4 regions of the Pseudaeromonas sharmana genome follow, and region 4 is predicted to be linked to each of the others. Evidence: predicted binding sites of a transcription regulator. Region 4 holds the regulator's gene; each other region holds the start of a gene.
The links. Region 4 encodes sigma-54, which starts transcription at its own class of promoters, with help from an activator protein. Its sites were predicted from a motif close to TGGCACNGTTTTNGCTT; they were not measured.

Region 1: the regulator sigma-54 is predicted to act here: its motif matches at 4,821-4,837, upstream of ACFOSS_RS10720 (CmpA/NrtA family ABC transporter substrate-binding protein).
Region 2: the regulator sigma-54 is predicted to act here: its motif matches at 6,161-6,177, upstream of ACFOSS_RS13355 (FimV/HubP family polar landmark protein).
Region 3: the regulator sigma-54 is predicted to act here: its motif matches at 2,173-2,189, upstream of glnA (glutamate--ammonia ligase).

The regions. Positions count from the first base shown of each region.
Region 1 is NZ_JBHSAF010000014.1:193,201-200,994, forward strand. Features, by position in the region: gene ACFOSS_RS10700 (ABC transporter substrate-binding protein) at 1-135, shown strand, start outside; gene ACFOSS_RS10705 (ANTAR domain-containing response regulator) at 275-832, opposite strand; gene cobA (uroporphyrinogen-III C-methyltransferase) at 924-1,709, opposite strand; gene ACFOSS_RS10715 (nitrate reductase) at 1,733-4,411, opposite strand; gene ACFOSS_RS10720 (CmpA/NrtA family ABC transporter substrate-binding protein) at 4,993-6,357, shown strand; gene ACFOSS_RS10725 (ABC transporter permease) at 6,408-7,391, shown strand; gene ACFOSS_RS10730 (ABC transporter ATP-binding protein) at 7,419-7,794, shown strand, end outside.
Region 2 is NZ_JBHSAF010000014.1:803,170-810,963, reverse strand. Features, by position in the region: gene ACFOSS_RS13380 (glycogen/starch/alpha-glucan phosphorylase) at 1-1,245, shown strand, start outside; gene ACFOSS_RS13375 (TDT family transporter) at 1,842-2,816, opposite strand; gene ACFOSS_RS13370 (LysR substrate-binding domain-containing protein) at 2,916-3,824, shown strand; gene ACFOSS_RS13365 (4-phosphoerythronate dehydrogenase) at 3,883-5,001, shown strand; gene ACFOSS_RS13360 (aspartate-semialdehyde dehydrogenase) at 5,033-6,043, shown strand; gene ACFOSS_RS13355 (FimV/HubP family polar landmark protein) at 6,259-7,794, shown strand, end outside.
Region 3 is NZ_JBHSAF010000007.1:92,525-100,318, forward strand. Features, by position in the region: gene typA (translational GTPase TypA) at 84-1,910, opposite strand; gene glnA (glutamate--ammonia ligase) at 2,250-3,659, shown strand; gene ACFOSS_RS08120 (DUF4124 domain-containing protein) at 3,753-4,325, shown strand; gene glnL (nitrogen regulation protein NR(II)) at 4,401-5,453, shown strand; gene glnG (nitrogen regulation protein NR(I)) at 5,463-6,875, shown strand; gene add (adenosine deaminase) at 6,985-7,794, shown strand, end outside.
Region 4 is NZ_JBHSAF010000012.1:11,201-18,994, reverse strand. Features, by position in the region: gene ACFOSS_RS09705 (HPr family phosphocarrier protein) at 1-241, opposite strand, end outside; gene rapZ (RNase adapter RapZ) at 228-1,094, opposite strand; gene ptsN (PTS IIA-like nitrogen regulatory protein PtsN) at 1,102-1,548, opposite strand; gene hpf (ribosome hibernation promoting factor) at 1,557-1,844, opposite strand; gene ACFOSS_RS09685 (RNA polymerase factor sigma-54) at 1,867-3,345, opposite strand; gene lptB (LPS export ABC transporter ATP-binding protein) at 3,392-4,117, opposite strand; gene lptA (lipopolysaccharide transport periplasmic protein LptA) at 4,117-4,653, opposite strand; gene lptC (LPS export ABC transporter periplasmic protein LptC) at 4,625-5,182, opposite strand; gene kdsC (3-deoxy-manno-octulosonate-8-phosphatase KdsC) at 5,179-5,733, opposite strand; gene kdsD (arabinose-5-phosphate isomerase KdsD) at 5,733-6,707, opposite strand; gene mlaF (phospholipid ABC transporter ATP-binding protein MlaF) at 6,889-7,677, shown strand; gene mlaE (lipid asymmetry maintenance ABC transporter permease subunit MlaE) at 7,677-7,794, shown strand, end outside.

The sequences.
Region 1 (7,794 bases), on a different contig from region 4:
GCGCAAATCCAGCAGACGCTGGCGTCCTGGTATCCGCCCCAGTCGCAGGCCGAGGCGAAGGCGAAAGCGATGCCGGCCTGTACTGTGCCCATGGTGCCCGCCAGTGCGGCGTCCACCGCCGTTCCGGCCCCATGAGGGGCCGGATGAGGGGCAGGTATGACAGGACGGGGTTGGCCGCGGGCTGACCTGTCGCGACAAGCGGTCGGGTGCCTGCGCATGCATAGACATGAGGTCAGATTGCGTGGCTGTACGGCATGGACCGCATCATCGCATGCTAGCCCGGCAGTTGTAACAGCCGGCGTGACAGTTCGCCCATCGTCAGACCGTGTTCCATGGCACTCTTGCGCAACGCGGTGAAGGCAGCATCTTCGCTGAGCTGATGTTTTTGCATCAGGATCCCCTTGGCGCGTTCAATCAGTTTTCTGGCCTCGAGTTTTTCCGCCATGTCTGCCATGGCATCCTGCTGCCGTCGCAGCATGGCTTGTTGGGCGCGAGCCTGCTTGAGCCAGGCTTCGACGGGTTCTTTATCCAGCAGCCGGTGGGGCACCAGCAAGACACCCGCTTCCATCAGCTGATCATGCAAATGCTCGGGAAGGGCATCATTGAACAGTACGACCGGCAAGCCGCGTTGTGCCAAGCCGATGCTCACAACCCGCCATTCAGCCGTCAACAGGCGGCAATCCACCATGGCGCCGTTCAAATCGGTAGGTAGCTGCAGTGGATCCGGACGCCGAATGGTCACAGGATCATGACCATAGCGGCTCAGCAACAGCGCCAGCCGGTTGGCGTGTGCCACGTCGTCACTGTGGATCAGGATGCGGGAAAAGCTCATGCTGTACCCTGCCTGCCAGGCGTGGGAGCAACACACGCCGGGTGTCTGATGATGGTTGCCGGGCCGAATAAACGGTTGAGCTCGGCTCTCATTACGCCACCTGCGACCAGAGCTGAGCGGCCGCCTGGTTCAGTTGCTCGCGCAGGCGGACCACCTCGCCGATCATGATCAGCACGGGTGTCGCCCCCTTGAGCCGCTCGGCTTGCTGTTCAAGTTCACCGAGCGTGGTGGTAAAGACTTGTTGTCGTGGCGTGGTGCCGGCGACGATCAAGGCCACCGGCATACTGGCCAGATGGCCATAACCGAGCAGACCATGGCGAATGGTTGCCGCTTGCTCCAACCCCATATAGAACACCAGGGTGTGTCCTTCACCGAGCAACTGGCTCCAGCCGAGAAATGGCCGGCTTTGCTTGTCGGCACCGGCTTGCAGATGGCCGGTGATCAGCGTCACCGAACGCGCTATGCCGCGATGGGTGAGGGGGATATCACAGCTGGCGGCGCAACCTAGCGCCGCCGTGATGCCAGGCACGACACTGAAGGGGATGTCATGCTGGCGCAGGAACAGCGCTTCTTCGCCGCCGCGGCCAAATACATAAGGGTCGCCGCCTTTGAGGCGGATCACCCTCTTGCCTTGTCGCGCCAGGGTCAGCAGCAGTTCATTGATCTGTTGCTGGCTGAACGAGGGTTCACCACAGCGTTTGCCTACGTCATGACGCTCGGCCTGCGCCGGAATCAACGCCAGGATCTCGGCGCCAACCAGCCGGTCATACACCACCACACCGGCCTGCTGGATCAGGCGTAATGCCTTGACGGTCAGCAGATCGACATCACCCGGGCCGGCTCCGACCAGGGTGACGTTGCCATGAGAAGTTGCCATACAGACGCTCCTTGTCCGTGTCATCACTGTGGCCGGTATTTGGCGACCAGTTTGTCGATCTCGCCGATACAGGTGCCACAGTTAGTGCCGCATTTTAACAGGGATTGCAATCCACTGCGTTCTTGAATTCCCTGTTCCACAATCGCCGAGACAATTTGCCGTTCGCTCACCCGCATGCAGGAGCAGACCATGCGGCTGTCGCCGGCGAGGGCTTGTTCGAGCGTGCTGGCCAGCAGGGACAGGTTCAGGGGGGTCGCCAGCAGGCCGGCTAGCAGCCCGACGTTGAGCTGCCACGGGTTGTCGCCACACAACAGCAGCCCGGCGATGCGCTGGTTGCTGAGTTTGACGGCTACCCAGCCGCCGGGCATTGGCAGTTTCAACCACTGGCCGCGACTGGCGATAGCTTGCCATAACTGACTCTGGTCGCTGCTGGCATCGGCCAGCAGGCGGCATTCACCGCCGTCCACCGGACGGCGACTCCACCAGTCCGGATCGCGGCCCAGGGCGTCAAGCTCCGGTTCATGCTGTCCAACCCACAGCGCCAGCCAGCGGGTGGCAAAGGGCTGTACCTGCACCCGGCTCTGCTTGAACTGTGGCTGACCGGAGATCGGGTCGACCACCGGTGCGACCAGGCGATTTACCCCACCACGGGCGGTGAACAGATCGCTCCAGTGCATCGGCATGAAGGCTTCGTCGTCGGCCAGGCCGTCATCGCGCTCCAGGCGTGCCAACACTTGATCCCGGCGCGATCCGATCCATACCAGTTGTCCCTGTTCCAGACCACTGGCCAGCAGCGTCGTGTGGTTGACGCTGATGCGTGGGTAAGGTTCCGTTTCCATCAGCCGTGTCAGATGGCCGGTACGGGTCATGGTATGCCACTGATCGCGCAAGCGTCCGGTATTCAGCAACCAGTTGCGTCCGGGACTGGCGTCGGGTGCGGGCAGATCCAGTTGTGGCAGCTGTGGCTGGACGGCCATCAGTCGCGCCTTGCCATCGGGCGTCGAGAAGTGGCCATCACCAAAGCGGCGATCACGTTCGACGATGCTAACCGCGGGATTGAGAGGCCAGCGTGCCGGCTGCCAGGCATCGAGTTCAGCGTCACTGAGCTTGGCTAACTCGCCAAGGTGCAGCTGGCGTTCGCCCTGATTCTCGAAGGCGGTCAGGGCGGCAAATTCGCGCAAGATGTCGTTAAGGCCTTGATAGGCGAAGGCTTCGGCAAAACCCATGCGCTTGCCCACTTCGGCCAGCGCCCACCAGTCGGGCCGCGCTTCGCCGGGAGGGGCGGTGAACGCTCGCTGCCGACTGATGCAGCGTTCGGAGTTGGTGACGGTGCCACCGCGCTCACCCCAGCCCGCTGCTGGCAGCAAGATGTCGGCAAACTTGGCGGTATCGGTATTCGGTGTCATTTCCGAGACAATCAGCAGTTCACAGTTGGCGAGGGCCTCGCGCACCCGGGCCGAGTCGGGCAGCGAAATCGCCGGATTGGTGGCGATGACCCAGAGCGCACGGATCTTTTTTTCATGCACTGCCGTGAATAGATCCACCGCCTTGAGGCCAGGCTTGCGCGCTATGGTCGGCGAGCGCCAGAAGCGTTGTACCCGATCGCAATGTTGTTCGCTGAAGCCCATGTGGGCGGCGAGCTGGGTCGCCAGCCCGCCGACTTCACGGCCGCCCATGGCATTGGGCTGACCGGTGATGGAAAACGGCGAAGCGCCTGGCTTGCCGACGCGTCCCGTCAGCAAGTGGGCGTTGATGATGCTGTTGCCTTTGTCCGTGCCCTGATTGGATTGGTTCACCCCCTGGCAGAACAGTGTCACGCTCTTGGGCTCGCGACAGAACCAGTGGTAGAAGGCACGCAGATCGCGTTCATTGACGCCACAGGTTGCCGCTACCGCCGCCGGTTCATATTCGGCACTATCCAGCAGCTGGCTCAGTTCGGCATAGCCGCTGACATGGTCGGCGATATAGCGCTCATCGAGGCCATTATTCTGCTGCAGATAGCGGCACAGACCATTAAACAGTGCCACATCACTGCCCGGACGTAGCGGCAGGTGCAGGTCGGCCTGTTCGGCGGTCATGGTCTTGCGCGGATCGATCACCACCAGCTTCAACTGCGGGTTGCGACTGCGTGCCTGCTGGATCCGGCGGAAAACGATGGGGTGCGTCCAGGCGGTGTTGGCGCCGACGATCACCAGCAGATTGCACAGCTCCAGATCGGCATAACAGGCGGGCACCACATCTTCGCCAAATGCGCGTTGATGGGCCATGACCGCCGAGGACATGCATAACCGTGAGTTGGTGTCGATGTTGGCCGCGCCCAAGTAACCTTTCATCAGTTTATTGGCGACATAGTAATCCTCGGTCATCAGCTGACCGGAGACATAAAAGCCAATCGCCTCGGGACCGGATTCGTCGATGATCTGCGTAAAACGCTCGGCTATGTGGTCGAGGGCCTGGTCCCAGCTGGCGTGTTTGCCGGCGACGCGCGGATAAAGCAGCCGCTGCGGGTAGGCCATGGTTTCCAGCAGGCTGGCACCCTTGATACACAGGGCGCCGTGATTGGCCGGGTGGTCACTGTCGCCGGTGAGCTGCTGGCCATTGGTCTGAATACCACAACCCACACCGCAGTAGGCGCAGGTCGTCTTGATGGCACCGGATTGTGCCTGTGGCTCAGTGATGGGAATAAGGCCCTGTTCGCTCATTATTGCGCTCCGCACAAGTGCACAGACAAAAAGACGCCCACTCCGCTCGGCACAGGCCGGGGAGGTGGACGTCGTTATCCAAAGTGGTATCTGAAAGTTATCAAACGTCACTAGGCAAAAGCCGTGCCGATCTGTTCGCTGACGCTAATTCTGCTTTTCACGCGCAGGGCTGAGGTGGCCGCGTTACCGGCAACCTGGCTTAATTAGCTGATTTACAACGACAGCAACGACTAGGAGCGCCGTAAATCCCGCGCCGGGCCGAGCGCAGGACAATGCCGGGTGTGCATTGCACTCGGCGTGGTGCACCCGCACTGAGTTGGGGCGCCAGGCAGGGTGAAAGTCACTGCTCAGATTGCAAACACACCTGAAAAATCCATCTTTACACCACCAAACAGTGCTGTTTCAGAGTTGGCACAGAAACTGAATAGTCCTGTGTGACGCAGGTCACCCTCAACGGCGAGGCTGACCAGAGTGCGTGAGTAACGGCTGTAACTACACAGCGACAGTAGCGAATTTTGGCAAAGGCGCCTTGCTGATCGACAGATCGGCAGGGCGCTTTTGTTTTTTCAGGGAGAGAAAAAATGCCTCATTACCACAAGACTGCACTGGCCACCCTGCTGGCTACCCTGTTTTTCAATACCCAGGCCCGGGCGGAAGTGGGGGCACCGGAGAAAGAAGAGCTCAAGCTCGGCTTCATCAAGCTGACCGATATGGCACCGTTAGCCGTGGCGTACGAGAAGGGGTATTTCGAGGATGAAGGTCTCTATGTCACCCTCGAAGCCCAGGCGAACTGGAAGGTGTTGCTGGATCGGGTGATCGACGGGCAACTCGACGGTGCCCATATGCTCGCCGGGCAACCCATTGGCGCCACGCTGGGTGTGGGTACCAAGGCCGAGGTTGTGACGGCGTTCAGCATGGATCTGAATGGAAATGCAATTACTGTCTCAAATGACGTGTGGCGGGCGATGCTTCCCTCGCTGGCCAAAGGGAGTGATGGCAAGCCGTTGCATCCAATCAAGGCTGATGCTCTCCAATCAGTTATCAAGGGCTACAAGGAACAAGGCAAGAGCTTCAATTTCGGCATGGTGTTCCCGGTGTCGACCCACAACTATGAATTGCGCTATTGGCTGGCGGCGGGGGGTATCCATCCGGGTTACTACGCGCCAGCCAAGGGGGATAACTCCGGTCAGCAACAGGCTGACGTGCTGCTGTCCGTAACGCCGCCGCCGCAGATGCCGGCGACGCTGGAGGCCGGTACCATCAGTGGCTACAGCGTCGGTGAACCGTGGAACCAGGCCGCGGTTGCCAAGGGCATCGGCGTACCGGTGGTCACCGACGAGCAAATCTGGAAGAACAACCCGGAGAAGGTATTCGGTGTTACCCAGGCGTTTGCCGACAAGTACCCCAACACCCACATTCACCTGATCAAGGCGCTGATCCGTGCCGCCTACTGGCTGGATCAGAACAACAATGCCAATCGCATGCAGGCAGTCCAGATCCTCGCCAAACCAAATTATGTCGGTGCCGACGCCAAGGTGATCGCCAACTCGATGACCGGCACCTTCGAGTACGAGAAAGGCGACAAACGCCCGGCTCCGGACTTCAACGTCTTCTTCCGCCACCACGCGACCTATCCGTACTACTCCGACGCCATCTGGTACATGACCCAGATGCGCCGCTGGGGCCAGATCGCCGAGGCCAAACCGGATAGCTGGTATGCCGAGATGGCCAAGAAGGTCTACCGCCCGGACGTCTACGCCATTGCCGCCAAGGAGCTGATTGCCGAAGGCAAGATGAAAGCCAGCGACTTCCCGGACTTTGCAAGCGAAAGCGGCTACAAGCCGGCTGACAGTCACTTTATCGATGGTGTGAGCTACGACGGCCACAAGCCGAATGACTATCTCAAGCAATTTGCCATCGGCCTCAAGGGCGACGACAAGCTCTGATGTTATCTGACCCGGGGGAGGCGACTCCCCCGCTGCAAGGAGAGAAGACGATGCAAGCCATCATGCAATGGATGCGACCCAAAGGGCGCTTTGGCCTGACACTGCCGGCCGCTGGTGCCTGGCGTGCCGGACTGTTACCCCTGCTGGGCATTCTGCTGTTCCTCGGTCTGTGGCACATCACGGCCAGCCAGGTACAGACCAGTCTGGGAGCGCTGCCGGGCCCGGCGGCGACTGCGGTGCAGGTTCACGCCCTGTATCAGGAATTTGTCAGCGAGCGTGATAAACGCACCGCCTTTTATGCTCGCCAGGAGGCGCGCAATGCGCAAAAACTCAAGGTCGATCCCCATGCCGAGGTGAAAATCCGCCCTTATACCGGACGGCCCACCTTTTTCGACCAAGTACTGACCAGCCTTATCACGGTGGCGACCGGTTTTGGCGTAGCGGTACTGATTGCCATCCCGGTTGGCATTGTACTCGGACTGAATCGCAGCCTGTATGCTGCCATTAACCCGCTGGTCCAGATCCTCAAACCCATCTCCCCCCTGGCCTGGTTGCCGCTGGTGACCATGGTGGTCAGTGCGCTGTATGTCAGCTCGGATCCCTTTTTCGCCAAGAGCTTTGTCATCTCGGCGTTCACTGTCAGCTTGTGCAGCCTGTGGCCGACGCTGATCAACACCACGGTCGGCGTGGCAACGATCGATCCGGATCTGCAAAACGTCAGCCGGGTACTGAAACTGGGGCCGCTGACCCATGTGCGCAAAATCGTGTTGCCGTCGGCCGTGCCGATGATCTTCACCGGCCTGCGCTTGTCACTGGGGGTGGCCTGGATGGTACTGATTGCCGCCGAGATGCTGGCGCAGAACCCGGGGCTGGGCAAATTCGTCTGGGATGAGTTTCAAAACGGCAGCGCCGATTCGCTGGCTCGCATCATGGTGGCGGTGATCACCATAGGTTTGATTGGCTTCCTGCTCGACCGCGGCATGCTGGCGTTGCAGAAGGGACTGTCCTGGGACAAGCGCAGCGATCTGCGTTGAATCCGCGGCTGACAAGGAGAAACGAGAATGTCCAAACACTATCTGGATTTGAGTGATGTCGGTATGCGCTTTGCTACCCCGACAGGCTGGTTTGAGGCGCTGGTCAACGTCAACCTGAAGATCGCCAAGGGGGAGTTCATCTCGCTGATTGGCCACTCCGGCTGCGGCAAGAGCACAGTGCTCAATCTGGTGGCCGGTCTCAACGAGGCGACGTCGGGTGGCATTATCCTCGACGGGCGTGAAGTGGCAGGCCCGGGGCCTGAGCGCGCCGTGGTGTTTCAAAACCATGCGCTACTGCCCTGGCTGTCGGTTTACGAGAATGTCGAGCTGGCAGTGCGCCAGGTGATGAAAGGGGCGAGCAAGGCACAGATCGCCGAGAAAGTGCGTTATTACCTCTCGCTGG
Region 2 (7,794 bases), on a different contig from region 4:
AACGATGCCATCAAGGCCAAGCTGTCCATCATCGAAGAAGGCAACCAGCGCAAGGTGCGCATGGGTAACCTGTGCGTGATCGGCTCGCACAAGGTTAACGGTGTGGCTGAAATCCACTCCAAGCTGGTGAAGGAAGATCTGTTCCCTGAGTTCGCAGAACTGTGGCCGGAGAAGATGTGCAACGTCACCAACGGTGTGACCCCACGTCGCTGGCTGCTGTCCTGTAACCCTGAGCTGGCCAAGCTGTACACCGAAACCGTTGGTGAAGATTGGCCGCTGCATCTGGACAAGATGCGTGGTGCCGTCAAGTTCGCTGACGACGCGGCCTTCCAGAAGAAGTTCATGGACATCAAGCGCGCCAACAAGGAAAAACTGGTCAAGGTCATCAAGGCTGAAACCGGCATCGACGTTAGCGCCGAAGCGATCTTCGATATCCAGATCAAGCGTCTGCACGAGTACAAGCGCCAACAGCTGAACCTGATCCACATCATGGCACTGTACCGTCGCCTGCTGGCCAACCCGGACTATGACATGCACCCGCGCGTGTTCATCTTCGGCTCCAAGGCGGCACCAGGCTACAAGCTGGCCAAGGACATCATCTATGCCATCAACAAGGTTGCTGAGCGTGTTAACAACGATGAGCGCGTCAAGGGCAAGCTGAAGGTTGTCTTCATGCCGAACTACCGCGTCTCTCTGGCTGAGAAGCTGATTCCGGCTGCCGACGTATCCCAGCAGATCTCTACTGCCGGTTACGAAGCGTCCGGTACTGGTAACATGAAGCTGGCGATGAACGGAGCCATCACCCTGGGTACCCTGGATGGTGCGAACATCGAAATCGCCGAAGAAGCCGGTGCTGAATACAACGCCATCTTCGGTCTGAATGTCGATGAAGTGAAGGCGATCAAGGCCAAGGGTTACAACCCGTGGGATTACTACTACGGTAACCCGGAGCTGAAGGCTGTACTCGACTGGTTCGATACTGACTTCTTCACTCCTGGCCGTCCGGGCGAGCTCTCCTCCATCAAGCGTGCTCTGCTGGATGGTGGCGATACCTACCTCGCGCTGGCTGACTTCGAGTCCTACTCCGATGCGCACAAGCGTGTTGACGCTCTGTATCGCGACAAGAAGGCGTGGGCTAAGGCTGTTATCGTGAATTCTGCCTCCATGGGCAAATTCAACTCAGACCGCTCGATTCAGGACTACTGTGATTACATTTGGTATCTGAAGGCCTGTTCTGTGGCGTAATGAACCAGTGTTTACAAAGGGAGCCGCAAGGCTCCTTTTTTTATGGGGCGAACAAAAGTGTTGCATGGATCACGTTTCGTGGCATTATGAAGTTGTGACTCTAATCACACTTCATGGAGAGATGACTATGTTCAATTACGATCCGCTCTGCTTTGCACTTCTGAGCCAGGCGCTGAATGGCAGCAAGTCTGTCACTAAATCCCGCTAAGCCTGACGCTTAACCAGCAGAGCGTGGTAACCCGCTAGGGACCACGCTTTTTTTCTGCCCGCACTCTGATAAGAGATCGGCTTCCATGTCTATCTGCACCGTGTCTCATTCGGTGTCTGCCCTGCTGTTTTATCTGGATGCTGCGCTGGTTGTGTTGAGCGTCGCTGGTCTAGGCTGTCGCCTTGCCTGGACGTAGGTATCCAGCGGCCTTCCGCATCGCTGGTTTATCCATCAGTCAGTGTCGCACGCTATGGTTGTCGTGCTGACGCTTCAGGATTGGAAAACGCCTTCAACTTGAGTACTGGTTTGGTGGTCGGATCTGAATTGGCGGGGGCTGAAAACAACAGAAGACCGCACGCAGGCGGTCTTCTGTTGTCGTGACGCCAAGTTAGCGCTGCGCCAACTTGGTGTACTGAGCCCGGCTTGGTGAGTAGTGCATGAGATAACGCAGGCTGACATAACCGACGACCAGCGTGGCGACACCCAGTTCCAGTTGCGCCAGCCACTGGATCCAATGGATATCCTCAGCGGCCATGCCCCAGACCTGCAGTTGCTGCGCCAGCTTGAACAGCGCTGTGGCACCAATCACCATCGGGAAGGTAAAGGCGGCGTAGCCTGGATTGAATGGCAAGCGCAGCAGGTGACAGAAGGCGACATAAATCAGCAGCGTCATCAGGACCGCGATACCAGCCAGCAAACCGACGAGCAACATGGAGGGCTGTTCGGCTACGGTCAGGTAACCGGCCAGCGAGAGGCTGGCAGGCGCCGCCAGGATCGCGATGGTAGGCTTGGCCAGCTCGGGGACATCCTTGCTGAAAATCAGGCGATACATCATCGCGGGCAACATCAGGGCATACACAATCAGACCGAAGTAGAGAATGGCCTCCGCCAATGGGCGCAGGGCCCCGCCAGGGAAGGCAACATCGGCAACGATCAAGCCTACCGGCGGTACGAACCAGCTAGGGATCATGTGATGCAACTGGAAATCCTTGGCTCTGTGATAGACAAACGACCCAAGAAACGCCATGTGCAGCACAATTGCCATCAGCCAGAGCAGGGTGCCGGCTAACGCATGGAATTGACCGACGGAATGGGATACCACCATCCAGCCCATGGCCAGGGTTGGGACCACGCTTCCGGCTACCGGATGCCCCAAGTCTTGCCACAGCAGTTTGGGGAAGCGCAGGAACTTCAACGTCAGGCTGGCCAGGATCAACCCGGCGATGATAGCTGCAGACCATTTGACCAGCGAGCCGAGCTGGAAGGCGCTGTCCCAGCACCAGCCCAATGACGCTATGGCTAACGCCAGTCCGGCCAGAGGGGTAGGTATGTTCGGAAGATGACGTTGTACGCGAGTCAGCATGGAAACCTCCACAACTTTGATTTGCCGCTAAGGATAGTCCTCTTCCTAAATCAAGAATATCTTTATATATTGAACAAAAGGTTAAGTAGAGCTTAACAAATGCATCTCACCTTACGCCAACTCGATGTGTTCGTGGCCATCGTCCAACATGGCAGCCTTGCCGCGGCGGCGGCACGGTTATGTATCACCAAGGCGGCCGTCAGCATGGCGTTGCAGGAATTGGAGCGCCAGCTGGATTGCCCGTTGTTCGACCGGGTACGTAACCGACTGCAGCTGAATAATCACGGCGCCCTGTTATTGCCACTGGCCGATGAGGTGCGGCAGCGGGTTCAGCACATCGAAGCACTGTTTGTTGCCGGCGAGCATCATCATGGGCTGGTGCGAATTGGCGCCAGTAACACCATCGGTAACTACCTGCTACCGGCGCTGCTGGCTGGCTTTATCCAGCGCTATCCCGGGATTGAGGTCCAGATTCAGATCAACAACACTCGGGCTTTGGGTCAGGCGCTGAGCGAGTATGGGCTGGATATTGTGTTGGTGGAGGGGCAACTGGATGATCGCGGATTTGCGTCCCACCCCTGGCTTGAGGACTCACTGCAGGTGGTAGCGGCCCCGGACCATCCCCTCGTTGGTCGCCGAGGCGTGACGCTGCGCGATCTGGAGCAGCAACGCTGGTTGCTGCGTGAACCGGGATCCGGCAGTCGCGAACAGTTCCAGCGTTTGCTGGCGAGCCATTTAGCTAACTGGCAACTGGCCTTTGAGTTCAATACGACCGAGTCGATTGTCAACGGCGTCGCCAATGGTCTGGGACTGGGACTGTTGTCACGCATGGCCACCGCGCGTGCCGAGGTCGACGGCCGCCTGCGGGCACTGGATGTGCAGCCGCCGATGTCGCGTCGTTTGAGTTGGGTCACACAGGCCGGGAAATATCACCATCCGGCCCTGGCCAGTTTTATTACCCATTGCCAGCAGTGGCAACCTGATGCACTGCTGGGTGCGCAGCGATAGGCAGCACGGTGAACTCGGTCTAGAATGCGGCATCAGTCGCAAGCCGTATGGATTAAACATGCAGATCGTCATTGATGAGAATATGCCGTTGGTGGAGCAGTTGTTTGCCCCCTTCGGCCAAATCCGGCGCTTGCCGGGCCGGACCATGAGTGCAGAGCAGATCGCCGATGCCGATATTCTGCTGGTGCGATCGGTAACTCGAGTGGATGCCGGCTTGCTGGCGGAGAATCGTCGTCTGCGGTTTGTTGGTACCGCGACAATCGGTACCGACCATATAGATCAGTCGTTGTTGGCCGAGCGTGGCATCGCCTTTGCCAGTGCGCCGGGCTGCAACCGCATCAGTGTGGGGGAATACGTGGTCAGCGCCCTGCTGATCCTGGCTGAGCGTTATCAATTATCCCTCGCGGGTATGACAATCGGCATTATCGGTGCCGGCAACACCGGCAGTGCCGTAGCCGAGCGTGCGGCGGCACTGGGGATGCATGTCTGTCTGTGTGACCCCTTCAAGGCACAACAGGGGGATGGGCGTGATTATGTCGACTATGAGGTGGCATTGGGCTGTGATGTGGTCAGTTTCCATGTGCCACTAACACATGATGGCCTGGCGCCAACCTGGCACCTGCTGGATGCACAGCGGATTGCAGCGCTGCATCCGGAGCAGATACTGATCAACGCCTGTCGCGGTGATGTCTGGGACAATGCCGCGCTGCTCTCCCGGCAACAAGGTGCTGCACCACTGCGACTGGTGATGGATGTCTGGGAGCATGAACCCGAGCTCATGTCCGCCTTGATTCCCCATACCGAACTGGCTACGCCGCACATCGCCGGTTATAGCCTGGAAGGTAAGCTGCGGGGTAGCTATATGCTGTACGAAGCATGGTGCCAGCTCAGCGGCCAGCCAGTCACGGTGCCTTTCTCCGCACTGTTGCCGCCAGCACCGTTGAGCGCGGTGAGTCTGGGGACGTCATGTGCTGATGCCCAGCTCAAGGCGCTGGTCCATCTGGTGTATGATGTGCGCCGTGATGATGCCCGTTTCCGCCGCTTTTATACCGATGCGGCCAGTTTTGACTGGATGCGCAAACACTACCTGGAACGCCGGGAGTGGTCATCTTTGGCTGTAACTGGCCCGGATCTGGCTTTGTTACAGCGTCTGGGATTCAACGTGGTCACACCTTGAGCCATGTTCCATTGTCAATAAGAGGAAAATTATGAACCCGTCGTTTGATATTGCCGTTCTCGGTGTGGATACCCTGGGGGGGGAATTGTTGCTGGAGTTGCTCGAGGAGCGCCAGTTTCCGGTCGGCAAGATCTACGCGCTGGTTGCCAGGGAAGGGGAATTGGAGAGTGTTCGCTTCGCCGGTAGAACTGTGCCGGTCGCCGCTGCCGAGACCTTTGATTGGACGCAGGTCCAGTTAGCGTTTTTCATGGCCGGTAGCGACGCGACTGCCAGCTGGGCGGAAGCGGCGGCGGCCGAAGGCTGCATTGTCATCGACAATAGCCTGCACTATCGGCATGACCATGACGTGCCGCTGGTCATTCCCGAGGTGAATGGTGATGCGTTGGCTGATTATCGTGAGCGCAACATTGTCGCCAGCCCGACCTGCATCGTGACCGAGCTGATGCTGGCGCTGAAGCCGATCCACGATGAGGTCGGGATAGCCCGCATCAATCTCGTCAGTCTGCAATCCGTGGCCGGTTCAGGAAAAGCAGGGGTGCAGGAGTTGGCGGGCCAAACGGCCCAGTTATTGAATGGGCGACCGGTTGAGCCAGCACTCTATCCGGCGCAGATTGCTTTTAATCTCATCCCGCAGATTGATGACCTGACCGAGGACGGCGATACGTTGGAAGAGCGTCGTTTTGAGAGCGAAGTTCGTCGTCTGCTGGGCGACGAGCGTATCGGCATCAATGCCACCTGCGTACGTGTACCGGTTTTCTATGGCCACAGTCAGGTGGTGCATCTGGAGACCCAATACGGCTGTGCGCTGGAGGAGATACGCCAAGCCTTGCTGGCGGCACCGGGTGTGCAATTGGTCGAGGATGAGTTGGTGACACCGATTAGCCACGGTGCTGGCCAAAATGACGTGTTTATCTCGCGCTTGCGTCAGGACAAGACATGCGAGCATGGCTTCAATTTCTGGTTGGTGACAGATAACACCCGCAAGGGCGGTGCGCTCAATTGCCTACAAATTGCGGAACGGCTTATCGAGGAGCAGATGTAAGCTGGCCTCAATCAGCGCTTTGTCTGTGATACGGGCCGCATTCAGCGGCCCGACTTTTCTACAGAAATATCAAACAAATCAAATTTTTCCTACACTTGCCGCTAGATCACACCCGCATGGTAGGGTGCTGGCATGCAAGGGTGGAGTGTTTTATATTGGAGCCGTTTACTCTGCCTGGCTTGCCTCATTGCCCGGTTAATCACGAAGGAACGACTATGGGACTGCACTTTTCCCGTCTGGCTCTGGCGATCGCGCTATCAATTCCGATGAGCGTACCGCTGATGGCGGCGGATCAGCTCGATGAGTTTTATATCGAGATCAAGGGCCCGGATAAGCCCGTCTCGCCACTGATTGCACCGACTGAGTCGGAGGCACCGACCAGCCCGAGCCGACAGGTGACGCCAGCAGCCAAACCGGTCATCAAGCAAACCAAACCGGCACCGCGCCCGACAGTGCGGGCGGGTGAAGTGCGACCATTTGTCTCAGAGACTTCAGCTCAGGCCAATGCCGGCACCTATGGGCCGGTGAAAAGCAGCGATACGCTGTGGTCTATCGCCCAGCAGATCCGCCCCAGCAATCAGGTATCGGTATATCAAACCTTGCTGGCGTTGTATCGCAAGAATCCGAAGGCATTTGCCGGAGGCAGACTAAGCGGTCTGTACCGTGGTAGCTATCTGCAATTGCCTACAGCAGAGCAAATTCGCAGTGAAAGCGAAACTGTGGCTCAGGAGCTGGTTCGAAAAGGTAGCATGACGCTGCCGAAGACGGTTGCACCCAAGGCGACCGTTGCGGCAGCCCCGGCAGCGGAAGAGACCGCTTCGACAACGCAAAAAGTGGTCAAGCTATCACCGCCAGTGGAGGAAAAACCGGTTGTCAAACTGACGCCGGCTAATCCTAAGCTGGTGGACAGTCGTGTCGTGGAGGTGGCAGGAGCGCAGCAAGGCAGTGAAATATCCGCCGCGACGACGACAATGCCAGCCACGTCGGCCGCAGTTATGACCGCGACGGAGCAGGTGGGTAGCGAGGTGACTATCGCAGCCGTTTCGGCCGCAGAATCCACAGCAGCGAGTGCCGCAGTTGTGGTCGCACCGGCAACAGATGTGGTTGCCACCGCTATCGTCGACGAGAAGCTGCAAGCGATGCAGCGCGATTACAAGAACCAGATTGATACCCTGACGCAGGACAACTCTGCTCTCAAAGATCAGCTTGGTCAGATGGAAAAAGAGTTGCAGTCCATCAAGGCGATGCTGGCTAAAAATGAACATTCACAGCTAGAAACGGCGTCTTCTGCGGTGTCTGCGGCCGAGGAGAGTCAGGACGCCAGCGGTACAGAGCCGTCCATGTGGGATGAGTTGACGGCGACACCGCTCAATCTGGCCTTGCTGCTGCTGCTGCCATTCCTGCTGGCGTTGGCATTAATCAGTCTGTGGTTGATGGCTCGCAGCAAGCGCGAGCAAGCTGCGCGTGAATATGATGAGTCAGATAGCGCCGATGGCCTGATGGATGGCAGTGATTCGCACTTTGATCACCTGCTGGCTGCGGACATGGTGACCATGAACAACTTGCCGGACTTGGAACAGCAGGATGAAACGGTTCAACCTCAGCCCGAGATCATTCTGGATGAGGAGAGAGCGCCTCCTACCTTCACCACGGCAAGCAGCTTTACTACCACGGTGGCTGCCTCGACCGCAGATCCTGAATTGTTACCCGAGTTCAGTGCGGCCATGGGCGATGCGGTGGCAGACCACGCA
Region 3 (7,794 bases), on a different contig from region 4:
GTCTCATGTCGGACCAGCATGCCAGTTCGGCCGCCGTTACGCCATACAACAAGCCCCGCATGAGGCGGGGCTTGTTGCGAGGATCACTCCTCTTTGCCTGCGGCGCGATTGGCGCGCTTGCGATCCACTTCCGTCAGCAACTTCTTACGGATGCGGATACTCTGCGGGGTCACTTCCACCAACTCGTCATCATCGATGAACTCCAGCGCCTGCTCGAGTGTCATCTTGATTGGCGTCGTCAATACGATGGCCTCGTCGGTCCCGGAGGCCCGCATGTTGGTCAGCTGCTTGCCCTTCAGACAGTTTACAGTCAGGTCATTGGAGCGAGAGTGGATGCCGATTACCTGGCCTTCATACACCTCGGTCGCATGTTCAATGAACAAACGGCCGCGCTCTTGCAGGTTGAACAACGCGAAGCCCAGCGCCTTGCCAGTCGCATTGGCGATCAGAACGCCATTTTGACGTTGGCCAATGCTACCACCCTTATACTCGCCATAGGACTCAAAGGTGTGATACAGCAGGCCGGTACCAGACGTCATGGTCATGAACTCCGTCTGGAAACCGATCAGGCCCCGCGCCGGAATTACATAGTCAAGACGCACACGGCCCTTTCCATCTGGAACCATATTGCGCAAATCAGCCTTTCGCTCGCCCAGCTTCTCCATTACGGAGCCCTGGTGCTGATCTTCAATGTCGACGGTCAGGTTTTCCATCGGTTCCAGCTTGATGCCATTCTCTTCGCGAATAATGACTTCAGGACGAGACACCGCCAGCTCAAAACCTTCACGACGCATGTTTTCGATCAGGATACCGAGATGCAATTCACCACGGCCAGAAACGCGGAACTTGTCCGGGTCTTCTGTCGGTTCAACACGCAGGGCGACGTTATGCACCAGTTCATTCTGCAAACGGTCAAGAATGTTGCGCGACGTGACGTACTTGCCTTCCTTGCCGGCAAACGGTGAGGTGTTGACCTGGAAAGTCATGGTCACAGTCGGCTCGTCGACAGACAGCGGAGGCAAAGCCTCAACGGCCGTGTTAGAGCAGATGGTATCGGAAATCTTCAGTTCGCCCAGACCGGTAATCGCAATGATGTCACCGGCTTGCGCCTCGCTGGTTTCGGTGCGTTGCAGGCCAAGATAGCCCATGACCTGACCGATTTTCCCGGTCCGGGTCTTGCCATCGGCACCCACTACAGTCACCTGCATGTTCGGTTTGACCTTGCCACGCGTGATGCGTCCAATCCCGATAACCCCAACATAGGAGGAGTAATCGAGCTGGGAGATTTGCATCTGGAACTCACCTTCCGGATCTGCCTTCGGCGGCTCAACGAAGTCGATGATAGCTTGGAACAGCGGATCCATGTTGTCAGACGGGTTAGCCAGATCCAGAGTGGCATAGCCTTGCAGCGCAGAGGCATACACAATCGGGAAATCCAGTTGTTCATCGGTGGCACCCAGATTGTCGAACAGGTCGAACACCTGATCGATAACCCAATCCGGACGGGCACCGGGACGGTCAACCTTGTTGACGACCACGATCGGACGCAACCCCTGGGCAAATGCCTTTTGGGTCACAAAACGAGTCTGTGGCATAGGACCATCAACGGCATCCACCAGCAACAGTACGCAGTCCACCATCGACATGACGCGTTCGACTTCACCACCGAAGTCGGCGTGGCCGGGGGTATCCACGATATTGATACGGTAGTCATTCCAACGGATGGCGGTATTTTTAGCGAGGATGGTGATGCCGCGCTCCCGTTCCAAATCGTTGGAGTCCATGATCCGTTCCTGACCTTCACTGGTACGGTCCAGGGTGCCTGACTGCTGCAGCAGCTTATCTACCAGTGTGGTCTTGCCATGGTCAACGTGCGCAATAATGGCAATATTGCGGAGCTTTTCTAACATCCTCGCCTCTAAACAAGTGGGGAAAAATCGGGCAATCATTTTACTCGTGCGCTTGTGATCTTCCTAGCAGAATTGAAGCAATTTTAATAAGGCAAGGCAGGCCAGATCACAGTATGATTCTCTCCTAGTAGTAACAGCACCACCGCCACGCATCATTTTGGAGCTCCATTTTGGTGCGCTTATATTCCATTTTGGTGCACCCTCTTGGCGTGGCTGCTCCATAACGGCAATTACTACTTGTTAGTTAAGGGATTTTATTTGTTGGCACAGATCTGGCTTAAGTGTCAGCAAGGTTTCTGCCGATAGTTCAGTTTTCCACGACACCGGAGGTTATTTAGCATGTCAGCAGCAAATGTTCTGGCTCTGATCAAAGAACAGGAAGTGAAGTTTGTCGATCTGCGCTTCACTGATACCAAGGGCAAAGAACAGCACGTTTCAGTGCCGTCTCACCAAATCGGCGAAGATTTCTTCGAAGATGGCAAGATGTTCGATGGTTCCTCCATCGCCGGCTGGAAGGGTATCAACGAATCAGACATGGTTCTGATGCCGGATGCCTCTACTGCTCTGATGGATCCGTTCACCGAAGAAGCAACTCTGATCATCCGTTGCGACATCCTGGAACCGGCAACCATGACTGGCTACGATCGCGACCCGCGTTCTATTGCCAAGCGTGCCGAAGACTTCCTGAAGTCCAGTGGCATTGCCGACACTGTCCTGTTCGGACCGGAACCAGAATTCTTCATTTTTGATGATGTCCGTTTCGGCAACACCATGGGCGGTTCTTTCTTCAAGGTTGACGCAGAAGAAGCGGCCTGGAACTCTGCTACCGAATACGAAGGTGGTAACAAGGGTCACCGTCCTGGCGTTAAGGGTGGTTACTTCCCGGTTGCTCCGGTTGACTCCTCTCAAGACCTGCGTTCAGCCATGTGTCTGATCCTGGAAGAGATGGGCCAAGTTGTTGAAGCTCACCACCACGAAGTAGCGACTGCCGGTCAGAACGAAATCGCTACCCGTTTCAACACCATGACCAAGAAGGCTGACGAAGTTCAAGTTCAGAAGTACGTCATCCACAACGTCGCTCACGCTTATGGCAAGACGGTAACCTTCATGCCGAAGCCGATGTTCGGTGACAACGGTTCTGGCATGCACTGCCACCAGTCTCTGGCCAAGAACGGCGTCAACCTGTTTGCTGGCGACCTGTACGGTGGTCTGTCTGAAACTGCCCTGTTCTACATCGGTGGTATCATCAAACACGCCAAGGCCATCAACGCCTTCTCCAACCCGACTACCAACTCTTACAAGCGTCTGGTTCCGGGTTACGAAGCGCCGGTAATGCTGGCTTACTCTGCCCGTAACCGTTCTGCTTCCATCCGTATCCCGGTAGTACCGAGCCCGAAGGCGCGTCGTATCGAAGTTCGCTTCCCGGATCCGGCTGCCAACCCGTATCTGGCTTTCGCTGCTCAGCTGATGGCCGGTCTGGACGGTATCATCAACAAGATCCATCCAGGCGATGCCATGGATAAGAACCTGTATGATCTGCCGCCAGAAGAAGAAGCTCTGATCCCGACAGTTGCAGGTTCTCTGGACGAAGCACTGTCTGCGTTGAATGCTGACCGTGAGTTCCTGACTCGTGGCGGCGTCTTCACCGACGACTTCATCGAATCTTACCTGGAACTGAAGCAAATCGATGTGGATCGTGTTCGCATGACTCCGCACCCGGTTGAATACGAACTGTACTACTCTGTCTAATCACAGAGTTGATAAAAACCCGCCATATGGCGGGTTTTTTTTTCGAATTTCGTTAAGATGAATTTCCACCACCGGATTCAGAAGGGTATTGTTATGCGCTTGTTCTGGTTACTCATTTTATCGTGCTCACTCCAGCCCGCACTATCGACTCAGACGGTGCATCGTTGGGTTGACAGTAATGGCGTCGTGCATTTTTCTGATCAAATTGCCGCCGGCTCAGCATCAGAAACGATTGAAGTCAATCCACCCGCGCCCAGCAGTACGCCGGTAACGACAATCACAAGCAGCGACAGCGACATGGCTACCGCTGCACAGGAACCCCAGGCACAACCACCATACGACATCACGCTGCAAACACCGCTGGAAAGTGAAACGCTCCGCGAGAACAGTGGCAAGGTACACTTCTCGGTCGCGATTAGTCCGCCAATGACGCAACCGTTCCAATTACAGGTGCTGCTCGATGGTGCAGCTGTGCTGCGCGTCCCGAATCAGCTAGCTGGAGATCTGGAAAACGTCGACAGAGGAATGCACCAGATTGTTATCAAGCTACTTGATGAAAACGGCAAGATCCTTGCATCAACCAAAGAAACCACCTTCTACCTGTTCCGGGTATCGGTATTAACGCAACCTAATCATCAGGCTAAGCCCAAAGCAGGGATGAATTAGCCAGATTGGATTGCACCGGTTCGGGGAAAATGATGCACAATATAGGTGCAAGGCACCAATATAGGGAGAGTCGTCGTGAACACCCGACCGGAACTGCAGGGAACATTGCTCGACAATCTGCTGACCGCGGTCATCCTGCTGGATAGCACGTTGACAGTTCGCTACGTCAATCCGGCAGCCGAACAGCTTCTTGGGATCAGTGCTCGCCGTTTGCTACAACAATCACTCGACCAGGTCGTTGAGTACACATCGCTGGATCTGGACCGACTGCGCACTGAACCTCGTCAGGGACAGGGTTTCACCGACAGCGAAGTCACTCTAGTCGTCGATGGGGATCCCAAACTGGTGGATGTCAGTGTGGTTACCATCAATGAAGAAGCCCCGCATCTGATTCTGATGGAGCTGCGTAAAATTGATCAACAAAAGCGCATCAGCCAAGAACTGCAACAACATGCCCAACAGCTGGCAGCCCGGGATCTGGTCCGCGGGTTAGCACACGAAATCAAGAACCCATTGGGTGGTTTGCGTGGCGCGGCTCAGCTACTGGAAAAGGCTCTGCCGGATGCACAGCTGAAAGAGTACACCGGCATCATCATCGCTCAGGCCGATCGGCTGAGGAATCTGGTCGATAGGCTGCTTGGACCACAGCGGCCAGGACGCCACCAGGTTCACAACGTTCATTCTGTGATGGAACAGGTCCGCCGCCTCGTAGAACTCGAACTCCCTCCCGGCATTCGAATCGAGCGGGATTACGATCCCAGCATCCCCGACTTCGAAATGGAGCCGGATCAATTACAGCAGGCGTTTTTGAACATTGTCCGCAATGCAGTCGAAGCCATGGGCGGTGAAGGGGTCATCAGATTAAAAACCCGTACCGTGTTTCAAATTACCATTCATGGAAAACGTTACCGTCTGGCGGCCGAGATCAAGATTATCGATAACGGCCCGGGCATTCCGGAAAACATTCGGGACACCCTTTTCTATCCCATGGTCACCGGGAAAGAAGGAGGGACAGGACTTGGCCTGTCGATTGCACAGAACCTGATCGATCAACATAAGGGACGCATTGAGTGCGTCAGCTGGCCGGGACATACCGAGTTCAGTATCTATTTACCGCTTCGTAAGTAAGGGATAAACATGGCTGCCAAAGTCTGGATTGTCGATGACGACAGCTCAATTCGCTGGGTTCTGGAAAAGGCACTCAGCTCGGAAGGCTTCGAATGCCAGAGCTTCGAAGATGGGGAAAGTCTGCTAGATCAGCTCGATTTGGATGTTCCGGATGTCATCGTATCGGATATCCGCATGCCCGGTATCGACGGCTTGTCCCTGCTGCAGCTGATTCAGGAAAAACAACCGGATATGCCGGTCATCATCATGACTGCTCACTCCGACCTCGATAGTGCCGTCAATGCCTATCAAAGTGGTGCCTTCGAATACCTGCCCAAACCCTTTGATATCGATGAGGCAGTTGCATTAGTGCGTCGTGCAGATAGCCATCTGCGCGAACAACGAAATAAGCGGCGCAATAAGCTCCAAGCGATTGCCAATGCTCCTGAGATCATTGGCGAAGCGCCGGCCATGCAAGAGGTCTTCCGTGCCATTGGCCGCCTGTCTCGTTCCTCCATTTCAGTACTGATCAATGGTCAATCCGGTACCGGTAAGGAACTGGTCGCACATGCGTTGCACAAGCACAGCCCACGTGCCGCGAAACCGTTTATCGCCTTGAACATGGCGGCCATTCCGAAAGAATTGATCGAATCGGAGTTGTTCGGACATGAAAAGGGCGCCTTTACCGGTGCCAACAATGTCCGTCACGGCCGCTTTGAACAGGCCAATGGTGGAACCCTGTTTCTCGATGAAATCGGAGACATGCCACTGGATGTCCAAACCCGTCTGCTGCGGGTACTGGCCGATGGTCAGTTTTACCGTGTCGGTGGACATCAACCGGTTCAGGTGGATGTCCGGATTATTGCCGCAACACACCAGGATCTTGAACGACGAGTAGCAGATGGTGATTTCCGCGAAGATTTATTTCATCGCTTGAATGTCATCCGTATTCATATACCGTCATTGCGTGAACGGCGCGAGGATATCCCCCGCTTGGCCAGTCACTTCCTGGTGCGCGCAGCCAAAGAGCTGAACGTTGAAGCCAAGATGTTGCATCAGGATACCGAATCCTACATCAGTCGACTGCCCTGGCCGGGTAACGTGCGCCAACTGGAAAACGTCTGCCGCTGGCTAACCGTCATGGCATCAAGTCAGGAGGTGCTGGTTTCCGACTTGCCTCCGGAGTTGTTACATCCTGCGGAGGAGCGCCCCGTCACGCGCGAGCAAGTCTCGATGCGCTGGCAGGATCAGCTGCAACACTGGGTCGCGCAGAAGCTCGCCAGAGGTGAAGTGGATATTCTGGGTGAAGCGCTACCGGAGTTTGAACGCATCATGCTCAACACCGCGTTGCAACATACCCATGGCCACAAGCAGGAAGCCGCCAGACTGCTCGGCTGGGGACGTAACACGCTGACGAGAAAGCTCAAGGAACTCGACATGTGAAAAACGCTTGCTGTCGCCGTTATGTAAAATAACGCTGCGGCAGCGGGCGACGTCCGCTTATCCTGACGTTAAAATCGATACCATATCGATAGCCACAGGATAGACCGATATGTTCGATGCCCGTTTTCCCCTGATAGATCTGCACCGCCATCTTGATGGCAACATCCGTCCGCAAACCATTCTCGATTTGGGGCGGCAGCACAACCTGGTGTTACCCGCCTCGTCACTGGCAGAGCTGATTCCACACGTCAGAATCGTGGAAAATGAACCCAGCCTGGTGGCCTTCCTGAACAAGCTCGATTGGGGCGTCAAGGTGCTGGCCGATTATGACGCCTGCCGGCGTGTCGCCTACGAGAACATCGAAGACCTGCAACTGGCCGGCATCGATTATGCTGAATTGCGTTTCAGCCCCGGCTATATGGCCATGACCCATGGTCTGGATCCTTCTGCCGTCGTGGAAGCGGTCATTGATGGTGTGCAGGCGGGTTGCCGGGACTTCAACCGTCAGGCCAATCTCATTGGCATTATGAGCCGGACCTTTGGACAAGAGGCATGCCACCGGGAGCTTGATGCCTGCCTCGCTCATGCCGACCAGTTCGTTGCCCTCGATTTGGCGGGTGATGAACTGGGGTTCCCCGGACCACTGTTTGAAGCACATTTCAGCCGAGTCCGCGATGCCGGCTTGCGCATTACAGTCCATGCCGGAGAGGCCGCAGGAGCAAACAGCATCTGGCACGCGATCCGCCGCTTGGGCGCCGAGCGCATTGGACATGGCGTCAAGGCCATCGAAGACCCGGTGTTGATGAACTACCTGGCAGAACAAGGGATAGGCATTGAGACCTGTCTGACGTCAAATATTCAGACCAGTACTGTACCCAGTTACCGTCAGCATCCGGTACGACACTTTCTCGAGCATGGC
Region 4 (7,794 bases):
GTTCAACTGCGCTCATTAACGCATTGGCGTCACTGCCTTCGCAAATGACTGTAATCGCTTGTCCTTGTGCCGCCTCAAGCATCAATAGTCCCATGACACTATCAGCACTGGCCTCTTTCTCGCCGTTACTAACCATGACGGTGGCCTGATAGCTAGCCGTCAGTTGCACTAGCTTGATAGCCGCGCGAGCATGCAGGCCCAGCTTATTTACGATCAACAACTGCTTTTCAATGCGCGGCATGTTGTTTCTCCAGCGTTTTATGGCGGACTTGTACTGTCTTGTTGCGATTGCGAAAACTGGCAGCTAGCTGTTCGGTGATAAAAACGGATCTGTGTTGGCCCCCGGTACAGCCAATGGCCACCGTCAAATAGCTACGGTTATTGCGCTCCAGATTGGGAAGCCAGTGGTTGAGCAGGGTTTCAATATGCTGGCAATAGAGCATGACATCTGGCTGATTGCGCAGGTAGTGCTGGACTGGACTGTCCAGGCCTGTCAGTGGGCGAAGTGCCGCGATCCAGTGCGGATTTGGCAGAAAGCGGGCGTCAAAAACGAAGTCTGCATCCTTAGGGGTCCCGTGCTTGTACCCAAATGACTCGAAAACCAGCACCAGCTCTTTCTCTTTGCGGCCCAATACCCGTTCACAAATTTGTTCACTGAGCTCATGAATGCTCAATGACGTGGTATCGATGCGTAAATCCGCTGTTGATGACAACGGCGCCAGCATGTGCGTTTCTTGCTGTATGGCTTGATCGAGTGAAAGGTGTTGGCGTGACAGCGGGTGCAGTCGCCGGCTTTCACCATAGCGACGGATCAGCGTGGCGTTATCTGCATCGGTGAAAATACTGGAAAATTCGAGGTCGCTGCTCTCGCGGATACGGGTGAGCAACTCTTCCAGCTCCGAACTCTCAGCAGGCAGATTACGCACATCGATGCTGACTGCGAGTTCACTGTGCTGATGACGTGCAACATCGACCAACTGAGGCAATAGAGAAACCGGAAGGTTATCGACACAGTAATAGCCAAGATCCTCAAGCACGCGCAGCGCGACCGTTTTTCCCGAGCCAGAACGGCCACTGACCACTATCAGTTTCATGCTCGCCTCATGGAGCTGTTATCAGTTGATAGAGCGCCTCGTCGTTTTCAGCCTGACGGAGCTGACGACAAAAAGCGCGATCATGCAAACGGGTTGCGATCAGTGACAGGGTCTTGAGATGAGTTTTGCATTCGCTCTCTGGCACCAAGAGGGCAAACAGGATGTCGATTGGCTGGTTGTCTATGGCATCAAACGCAATCGGTTCTTCCAATGTCAAAAAAACCCCTGTCAGTGGGTGGCCATCCGGAATGCGGCCATGGGGAATTGCGATTGCGCCGCCAATGCCGGTACTACCCATTCTTTCGCGGGCAAGCAGTCGCTCGAAGAGGTCTTGCGCGTCAAGGCCAAGCCTTTGAGCTGCCAGTTCGCTGATCATCTCGATGGCGCGTTTTTTGCTGGAACAAGGGACTGCACTTTTGGTGCAGTCCCTGCTGAGGAAATCCTGAATTAACATTATTAGGGTTACTTACTGTTTAGTTTTTCTTTGTGCTTAATGATCTGCCGATCCAGCTTGTCAATCAGCGTATCAATCGCGGCATACATGTCTTCGTGCTGAGAGTTGGCAAAAATTTCACCGCCGTTGACATTCAATTTGGCTTCGGCAATCTGGTTGAGCTTTTCAACCGTGAGGATGACCTGGACATTGTTAATCTGTTCGAAATGGCGCTCCAGTTTTGAAAACTTGCTGTTCACGAAATCACGCAGCGGCTCAGTAATTTCGATGTGATGACCGGACAGATTGATTTGCATAACGTCTTCCTTATTGTTTGCCCTACAGCAGGCGTTTACGTTGGCTTGACGGGGGAATGGATAAAGACTCACGGTATTTGGCAATGGTTCTTCTGGCAACCATGATACCTTGCTCGGTCAGCAAATCCGCGATCTTGCTATCGCTTAACGGCTTTGCCGGGTTCTCCGCTGCGACTAGCTTCTTGATGAGCGCTCGAATCGCCGTCGAAGAACACTCCCCTCCATTATCAGTATTGACGTGACTGGAGAAAAAGTACTTCAATTCGAAGATTCCGCGAGGGGTATGCATGAATTTTTGTGTGGTCACCCGTGAAATCGTCGATTCATGCATCTCTACTGCTTCGGCTACATCGTTAAGAACCATGGGTTTCATGGCTTCTTCACCATATTCGAAAAAATCTTGCTGGTGCTGGACGATGCAGTTGGCGACTTTCAATAAGGTCTCGTTCCGACTCTCCAGGCTCTTGATGAACCACTTTGCTTCTTGGAGGTGAGAACGAATAAATTGGCTATCGCTGCTGTTCCGGGCATGGCGGGCCATGGCGGCATAGGTTTCGTTGATGCGAATTTTCGGCATGGCATCTGGATTAAGCTCCACTATCCAGCGGCCCTGCTTTTTGCTAACGGCGACATCGGGGATCACATAGGATGATTCTGCCTGCAGCACGCTATTTCCGGGGCGGGGATCCAGTTGCTGAATCAGATCCAGTGCCTCTTTCAGATCGGCTTCTTTGAGCTGCATTTTGCGCGCCAAATTGCGGTAATCTCGGTTGCCCAGCAGGTCCATGTGTTCCTGTAGTATCTGCTTGGCTTCCTTCAGCCATGGGGTGCTATGCGGGTACTGTCCTAACTGGATGAGCAGGCACTCCTGGACCGAACGCGCCGCGACGCCGATAGGGTCAAAATGCTGGACGCGTTTAAGGACAGCTTCGACCTCATCCAGCTCGACTTCAACGTCATCGTTATGCACGGATTCGCGGATGTCATCGAGGCTGACTGTCAGGTAGCCAGACTCATCGATTGCATCAATGATCGCCAGCGCGATAGCCGCATCCAGTTCACTGAATGGGGTCAAATGCATTTGCCACAGCAAATAATCTTGTAGGCTCTCTGTCGTTTCGCCCTGATAAACGGGTTCATCGTCGTTAACGGGTAGGCCGCTGGATTGATGTGTCCCGGCGGTATAGACCTCATCCCAGGTCGTATCCATCGGTAGCTCTTCAGGCATGTTTTCCTGATTCAGCGCCTCGCTGGTACTGAGCTGACTTTCATCGTGATCAATAGATTCATCGTGCTGTTCTGACGCGTCACTCTCGCGCTCTGATGGCAGCGCATCGAGACCATCACCCTCTTCCATTTCCAGCAGGGGATTGGCATCCAACGCCTGCTGGATCTCCTGCTGGAGCTCCAGGGTCGAAAGTTGCAACAAGCGAATGGCTTGCTGCAACTGGGGCGTCATGGCCAGTGATTGTCCCAAGCGTAATTGAAGAGTCGGTTTCATCTGAGTTGTTTATTCCTTGCGGCTAATCGTTTGGCGTCCGTTATTGTCACAGGGTGAAGCCTTCACCCAGATAAACCTGCTTGACCTGTTCGTTACGCAGTATCTCCTTCGGAGAGCCCTCGGCAATCAGTTGACCATGGCTGACGATATAGGCTTTTTCGCAGACATCCAAGGTTTCTCGGACGTTATGATCGGTAATTAATACCCCAAGGCCACGATCACGTAAATGTTCGATGATACGTTTGATATCAATAACCGAGATGGGATCAACACCAGCAAAAGGTTCATCTAGCAGGATAAATCTAGGGTCTGCAGCTAAAGCTCTAGCGATTTCCACTCGGCGCCGCTCCCCACCGGAGAGACTCATGCCAAGGCTCTGTCGGATATGGGTAATATGAAATTCTTCGAGCAAGGACTCCATTTTGTCTCGGCGCTCTTCCTTGGACAGATCGGGTCGCAGTTCGAGCACGCCCATCAGATTCTGCTCGACGCTGAGGCGCCGGAATATGGAGGCTTCTTGCGGAAGGTAACCGATACCGCTGCGCGCGCGCTCATGCATCGGCAGCGGCGTCAGATCCAGGTCATCTATTGTCACCACGCCACCGTCCTGCGGAACCAGGCCGACGATCATATAAAACGAGGTTGTTTTACCCGCACCATTTGGTCCGAGCAGGCCGACAATTTGGCCCGTTTCAACCTGCAGGCTGACATTGGTGACAACGGTTCTGCTCTTATAGCTTTTTTTCAGGCTGACGGCCTTCAGGCATGACATTACTGTTGCCCCTTCTTTTGATCGTTGACCTGTTCCTGAATCTGGTCAGGCAGGAAGATGGTCTTGACGCGCGACCCCTTGCCACTACTCTCCGCTGCCATCTGCTGCTTCTGGATGTCATAACGGATGGTGTCACCAGAGACTTGGCTATCTTCCTGCTTCAGGTGCGCCTTACCACTGAGAATGACCAGTTTTTCTTTCAGTTTGTAGCTAAGTTGCTTGGCCTGAGCTTCGACAGGTTTGCCATTGTCGAGGATCTGGTAGAAGGTGGCGGGTGAGCCATAGGCGATCATCTCTTCGGCACCTTTTTGACCGTGACGAATGACTTCGACTTTACTGGCGGTGATGCGGATGCTGCCTTGAGTGATGACGACATCGTCGAGGAAGGAAACCTTGTCACTCCCCAGCTCTGCCAGCTGACGTTGTGAGTCAACCTGAATGGGTTGTTGATAGTCCGATTGCTTGGCCTCGATGGACGTGGTGAGCAGGCTCAGGGCTAACAGCAGATTAACGTGATGGATTGAAATAGCGCGCATGGCTGTTACTCAGTAATTGATATTTTTCGGCTTGTAGCTCAGCAAGCAGTCCTGTGCCCCTGTTTGTGAATCCGGGGCCGGTAATCTCGACGCTGAGGTTGGTTCGGACTTGCTGTTTGGCAAAGTCCATCTCCAGATAATCGGTTGTCATCTGTTGCACTATCGGATTTTCGCCGAGGTACCTGAGCTCAACATGATTGCGCAACAGGGCGCTGTCATTGTCATTCAACACCCCTTTATCACCCGTGAGTTGCCATTGATCACCCCCCTGCCTATTTTTGGTGATGATTCTGGGGCGGGTAAGTTCTGTGCTGTTCAACTGATTATAATGTTCGGCCTTATCGGTGAGCAGTGTCTGCATCAGGGCGCCATTGGCCGCATAGTGGCGCGTGATCAGATCGGTGGCAATGAAGGCCGGCTGATAGAGGCTGTTGACGTCCGCCGTTTGGGCATCACTATTGTCAAACCAGCGCCACAGACCGATGGCAGTCAAGAACAACAAAAAAATTGCAACGTTATAACGGCTCATATCGAGGCGCCCTTGATGTGTTCAAGCTTGTCATGGGCCTGCAGCAACAGGTCGCAGACTTCGCGAACGGCGCCTTCACCACCGCGCATGCGGGTAATGTAATCGGCAGCACGGAGGACCAGCGGATGGGCATCTGCTACGGCAATCCCGAGTGCGCATGACTGCATGACAGGGATATCGATCACATCATCACCGATATATGCCGCTTGCGTCGCGTCCAGCCCCAGTTTGTCTAGCAAGTCTTCAAAAGCGGGAAGTTTGTCACCTTGCCCCTGGTATAAGTGTTCGATACCTAGGGCGGCCATGCGATCACTGACGATACGTGAGTTGCGCCCGGTGATGATGGCAACCTCGATGCCGAGCTCTCGTACCGCCTTCAAACCAAAACCATCTTTGGTATGAAACGCCTTGAGCTCTTCGCCTTGATTGCCCATGTAGATACGGCCATCGGAAAGCACGCCATCTACGTCACAGACCAGTAGCCTGATGCGTCTGGCACAGGCTACTAGCGCGTGTTCCACATCTCCGTACAGGGTTTCAACCATGGACATTAGACGACCCCGGCCTTGAGAACGTCATGCATATTGAAGGCGCCGACAGGCTTTTGTTGCTTATCGATCACCACCAAGCCATTGATCTTGCGTTGTTGCATCAATTGTACGGCTTCGGCTGCCAGCATCTCTGCATAAACGGTAACACAGCCACGCTTCATAACGGCATCGATGCGTGTTTGATGGATATCAATCCGTTGATCCAGGATGCGGCGAAGGTCACCATCCGTAAAGAGACCGGCCAGCGTGCCATCTTGATTGACGATGGTTGTCATGCCCAACCCCTTCTGGCTGACTTCAAGCAGTGCATCGCGCACTGTGGCATGGCATGGCACGACAGGGAGTTCGTCGCCGCTGTGCATCAGATCACTGGTGCGCAATAATAATTTACGTCCCAATGCCCCGCCCGGATGGGACAGCGCAAAGTCATCAGCGGTAAAACCGCGAGCCTCGAGCAAGGCGACAGCTAACGCATCGCCCATCACCAGTGTCGCGGTCGTACTGGAGGTCGGGGCCAGACCGAGCGGGCAGGCTTCGCTGGGGACGCGGATACACAGGTGGACGGATGCTTCACGCCCCATGGTGGAGTCTGGGTTGCCAGTGATACAAATCAAGGCATTGCCCCAACGCTTGAGCACGGGTAACAGGGCAATGATCTCGTCGCTTTCGCCTGAGTTGGAGATAGCGATCACCACATCCTGCGAAGAGACCATTCCTAAGTCACCGTGGCTGGCTTCACCGGGATGCACAAAAAACGACGGTGTGCCTGTGCTGGCGAACGTCGCGGCCATCTTGCGCGCTATGTGCCCAGATTTGCCCATGCCCATGACCACGATCTTGCCCTGACAATGCAGCATCATCTCACAGGCTCTGACAAAGGATTCATCGATGAATGCTTGCAGTCCTTGCAGGGCGGCGATCTCGATAGCCAGAACACGTTGGCCGGCGCGGCGATAATCGAACAGCTTGGTCATTGTTACAGACTCCTGATTATTGACTGGCTGATTATATGAAAGTCGGCCTCCAGAAGCGAATTGCACCGCAGAAGCAGGTAGTTAGCGTCAATTAGCATGAAATTCGCTCAGGCTTCAGGTTGCGAGTTAGATCACGTCCCCATACAATGCGGCATTCTATTACATAGCCGGAGAGCCTCATTTGAGTGACGAACTTGTACGCATCGAAGGCTTGAGCTTCAGCCATGGTGAGCGGCTGATTTACGATGATATCAGTCTGACGATTCCCAGAGGCAAAATAACCGCGTTTATGGGGCCGAGCGGCATTGGTAAGACGACCTTGTTGCGTCTGATCGGTGGACAGATCAAGCCGGACCAAGGGCAGATTCTTTTCGATGGGCATAACGTTCCGGCGCTGTCTCGACATCAGTTGTATGCCTTGCGCAAACGCATGAGCATGTTGTTCCAGAGCGGAGCACTGTTTACCGGCATGAATGTGTTTGACAATGTGGCTTATCCACTACGTGAGCATACCCAGCTCCCTGATGAGCTGCTGCGTACTCTGGTACTGATGAAGCTGGAGACTGTCGGGCTGCGAGGGGCCGCAAACCTCATGCCTTCCGAGTTATCCGGAGGCATGGCACGCCGGGCTGCGTTAGCAAGAGCCATTGCGCTTGATCCAGAGCTCATCATGTATGATGAGCCGTTTGTCGGACAAGATCCGATTACCATGGCGGTACTGGTGAAGCTGATCAGTCAGTTGAACAAGACGTTGAATATTACTTCGGTCATTGTTTCCCACGATGTGCCAGAGGTGATGAGCATTGCTGATTACGTCTATCTGATCGCCAATCGCAAAGTGGTGGCTCATGGCACCCCGGCGCAGTTGCGTGACGAGGCAAATCCCGAAGTGGTGCAATTTGTTCATGGCTTGCCGGATGGTCCCGTGCCATTTCACTATCCCGCCGCAGACTATCTGCAGGAGCTGTAATGGTATTTGAAGCAATTAGTCGCTTGGGACGGCACGGTGTCCGCAGTATCCAGGCAGTAGGCCGCGCCGGCATCATGTTGTTTCACGCCTTGATCGGCAAGCCGGCCATTCGACGTC